2 regions of the Serratia bockelmannii genome follow, and region 2 is predicted to be linked to the other one. Evidence: predicted binding sites of a transcription regulator. Region 2 holds the regulator's gene; the other holds the start of a gene.

Evidence for each region. Region 2 encodes LexA, which represses DNA repair genes until DNA is damaged. Its sites were predicted from a motif close to TNCTGTATGTACATACAGNA; they were not measured.
Region 1: a site for LexA is predicted at 1,318-1,337, ahead of dinB (DNA polymerase IV). Genes of this name have one in related genera too.

The regions. Positions count from the first base shown of each region.
Region 1 covers NZ_CP196512.1:952,700-954,902, reverse strand. Annotated here, with positions in the region: gene pepD (beta-Ala-His dipeptidase) at 1-199, shown strand, start outside; gene dinB (DNA polymerase IV) at 241-1,302, opposite strand; gene ACSJLU_RS04455 (glycerophosphodiester phosphodiesterase family protein) at 1,486-2,203, shown strand, end outside.
Region 2 covers NZ_CP196512.1:4,732,275-4,734,477, forward strand. Annotated here, with positions in the region: gene dinF (MATE family efflux transporter DinF) at 1-640, opposite strand, end outside; gene lexA (transcriptional repressor LexA) at 744-1,352, opposite strand; gene ACSJLU_RS22495 (diacylglycerol kinase) at 1,455-1,823, opposite strand; gene plsB (glycerol-3-phosphate 1-O-acyltransferase PlsB) at 1,972-2,203, shown strand, end outside.

The DNA.
Region 1 (2,203 bases), 1.4 Mb from region 2:
GACGCCGAACATCATGGTGATCCACGCCGGTCTGGAATGCGGTCTGTTCAAAAAGCCATATCCAAACATGGACATGGTATCGATCGGGCCAACCATCACCGGCCCGCATTCGCCGGATGAGCAGGTGCATATCGAAAGCGTCGGCCTGTATTGGAAGCTGCTGACCTCGTTGCTGAAAGCAATCCCTGAGCGCGCGTAATCTGCACGCTTAACGCAAAAAGCCGGCGACCGCCGGCTTTTTTATTCCCACGACAGCGCCAGCTGCCGCTCCAGCTGCGGATCGAGCAGCGTCACATGCAACCCCACCAGCCGCACGCCGCGCCCTTCGCGCCGCTCGCGCCACGCCTGCCGCGCCACCTCCAGCAAATCCTGCCGGTTCAGCACCGGGAACACGTGCTCCTGGGTGGTTTGCTGAAAATCCTGAAACTTCAGCTTCACGCCCTGCCGGGCGATGTGCAGATCCGGCTTCACCTTGCGCAGCCGCATCTCCAGCTCGGGATAGAGTTTGTCGATAATCAGCGTTTCGCAGTCTTCCCAGTCGTGAATATCCTCCGCCAGCGTGCGCTCCACCCCCACCGATTTGCGCAGCCGCTCAGGAGAGATTTCGCGCCGATCGATGCCCTGACAGCGCTCCCACAGCACCCGGCCGAACTTGCCGAAGCGCTTGAGCAGCTGCGCCAAATCGTATTGCTGCACGTCGGCGCAGGTGATAAGCCCCACTTCCTCCAGCCGCTTGGCGGTCACCTTGCCGACGCCGGGGATCTTGCTGAGCGGCAGCTGCTGCAAAAACGCCGGCACCTGCGCCGGCGTGATCACGTATTGCCCGTTCGGCTTGTTCATCTCGGAGGCGATTTTAGCGAGAAACTTGATTGGCGCGATGCCGGCCGACGCGGTGAGGTCCAGCTCGGCGGCGATCGCCTGACGGATTTCCTGGGCGATCAGCGTCGCCGAACCGTTGCATTGCGGGCTGTCGGTCACGTCGAGGTAGGCCTCGTCGAGCGAAAGCGGCTCGATCAACGAGGTATAGCGGGCGAAGATTTCGCGGATGTGCAGCGAAGCTTCTTTGTAGGCCGCCATGCGCCCCGGCAGCAGGGTGAGATGCGGGCACAGTTTGAGCGCCATCGCCGTGGACATGGCACTGTGCACGCCGTAGCGCCGCGCCGGGTAGTTGGCGGTGCTGATCACCCCGCGGCGATCGGCACTACCGCCAATCGCCAGCGGGATATCGCGCAGGCTGGGATCGTCGCGCATCTCCACTGCCGCGAAGAAGCAGTCCATATCGACATGAATGATTTTACGCATCGCACCCTCCAACAATACTGTATAAGTATACAGCCAGGTACCAAAAGCTCAAGGCCGCAGAGCTCGAGGAAAGCGGCGTTTCTGACAGATATTTCCGCGTTGTTAAAAAAGCTTAATTTTTCAATAGTATGATTTCCGCCATCCCGTGCGGCTCACCACAACGATAACGACAAGGTACCCTACATGATCAGATTTTCTCATTTGCTGCTGGCTTCCGCGCTGTCGCTGAGCGCGCTGGCGGCCAGCGCCGCCGCCGGTCATGCGCCGGCGATCGTCGCCCATCGCGGCGGCACCGCCGATGCGCCGGAAAACACTCGCATCGCCATCGAAACCGCGCTGAAAAACGGCGCCGACGCCATCTGGATCACCCTGCAAGCATCCAAAGACGGCATCATCGTGCTGTATCGCCCCTCGGACCTGAAAGCGCTGACCAACCGGCAGGGTCCTGTTTCTGCCTATACCGCCGCGCAGCTAGCCGAGACCGACGCCGGTTGGGCCTTCGCCAAGGGTGACGCACACCCGTTCCGCGGCCAGGGTATCGGCATTCCACGGCTCGACGACGTGCTTAAAGCGTTTCCGCACGTCACTTTTTATCTGGACATCAAATCCCCGGACGCCGATCCGGCGCAGTTTGGCCAAACGCTGCTGGCGACGTTGCAAAGCACCGACAGCCTGAACCGCATCCGCGTCTACTCTACCGACGCCAAATACCTGCAGGCGCTGCCGCCGGCCATCCCGCGCTTTGAAAGCCGCGACGAAACCCGCACGCTGCTGGCCAACGTCACCATGGCGCACCAGTGCGACGTCAAACCGGACAACCGGCAGCCGCGCTGGTACGGGCTGGAGCTGAAGCGCGAGGTGGAAGTGGTGGAGAAATATACCCTCGGCGAAGGGCGTTCGA
Region 2 (2,203 bases):
ACGCCAGCCACAGGCCGAGCAATAGCGTGGCATATTCGGCGATGGCGGTGGCCGCCGCCGCCCCTCGTACGTTCCAGCCCAGGCCCATCACCAGCCAGATATCCAGCACGATGTTCAGCAGGTTGCCGACGATCAGCAGGATCACCGGCGCACGCACGTACTGCACGCCGAGCAGCCAGCCCAGCAGCACCAGGTTGGCCAGCGCCGCCGGTGCGCTCAACCAGCGGATCTCAAGAAAACGCCGCGCCTGCTCCAGCACCTCGCCATCGCCGCCGACGATCCGCAGCGCCAGTTCAATCAGCGGGTAGCGCAACAGGACGATCGCCCCCCCGGCCAACAACGCCAGCAGCAGCGGTTGCATAAAGGCGCGTGCCAGCGCCTGCGGGTTCTTCGCTCCCAGCGCCTGCGCCGCGAGGCCGGTGGTGCTCATGCGCAGGAACAGCAGCAGCATGAACAGGAAGCTGGTCGCCACCGCGCCGATCGCCACGCCTCCCAAATAGATCGGGCTGTCGAGGTGGCCGATCACCGCGGTGTCCACCAGCCCGAGCAGCGGCACGGTGATATTGGAGAAAATCATCGGCAGGGCGAGGCGCCACAGGGCTTTATCGGTGTCGCTGGTGAAGGCGGAAATCAGGCGCATGATGGGATGTTCCTGTGACAGAGTGACGAAGGGCGAGGTCAGAAACAAAAACGCCCCAAAACAGGGGCGATTGATACAGGGAGCGGCGGTGATGGCGCGGCGATTAAATCCAGTCGCCGTTGCGGATCACGCCGACCGCCAGCCCTTCGATCGTGAAATTCTGCTGGCGCAGATCGACCACGATCGGTTGGAATTCATTGTTCTCCGGCAGCAGCTCAACCACGTTACCGTGCTTTTTCAAGCGCTTGACCGTCACTTCGTCTTCGATGCGCGCGACCACGACCTGGCCGTTGCGCACGTCTTGCGTTTTGTGCACCGCCAGCAGATCGCCGTCCAGAATGCCGATGTCGCGCATCGACATGCCGTTCACCCGCAACAGGAAATCGGCGCTCGGTTTAAACAGGGAAGGATCCACCTGGTAGTGCCCTTCGATGTGCTGCTGCGCCAGCAGCGGCTCGCCGGCGGCGACGCGGCCGATCAGCGGCAGCCCTTCTTCTTCTTCCATCAGCAGGCGGATACCGCGCGACGCACCGGAGACGATTTCGATCACGCCTTTGCGTGCCAGCGCCTTCAGGTGCTCTTCGGCGGCGTTAGGCGAACGGAACCCCAGACGCATCGCGATCTCGGCACGCGTTGGCGGCATGCCCGTTTGCGAAATATGATCGCGAATCAGATCGTAGACCTCTTGCTGTCTGGTAGTTAGTGCTTTCATTCCGCCCCCTGTTTGTTTATACAGTCTTGCTGTGAGTATATACAGGTAAGCGCGGATTGGGAACCGAAGAATAAATAAAAATCAGTCAGTAGGCGACTTTCGTCAGCCAAAATGCTGCCACAAGACCGTGCCCCAAACGAACAGCGCCAGCACGATCGCCAGCGACACCGCCGCCGATCCCATGTCCTTGGCCCGCCCGGACAGCTCATGGTGTTCGCTGCCGATGCGATCCACCACCGCCTCGATCGCGCTGTTCAGGATCTCGACGATCATCACCAGCGCCACCGATCCGATCAATAAAATGCGCGCTATCGCACCCACGTCCAGCCAGACAGCCAGTATGATAGCCAGGAGGGTCACCACCAGTTCCTGGCGGAACGCCGCCTCGTGTTGCCAGGCGGCGGAAAGCCCTTTATAAGAATAGCCGGCGGCCTTAATGATGCGGGTCAATCCGGTTGCTTGGTTTGCCATGTTTTCGTGCCTTTCTCAGAGGTCGGTCATAATAAAAAGAGTCTAGAACAGTCCGCGCTGACGGCTCTCGGTTTTCGAACACCACAGATCTGCTACCCGGTTTCTGGTATGCTTGCGGCGCATTGCTAACAAGAGGCTTCACGTTGTTATGTCAGGTTGGCGTAAAATTTATTATAAAATATTGAATTTACCACTTAAATTGTTGGTAAGAAGTAAGGTCATCCCTTCAGATCCGGTCACCGAGCTAGGGTTGGATCCCTCACGGCCGATTTTGTATGTTTTACCTTACAATTCCAAGGCGGATTTGCTGACGCTGCGCACCCAGTGCCTGGCGCAGGATCTGCCCGATCCGCTCAACGCGCTGGAGATCGACGGCACCG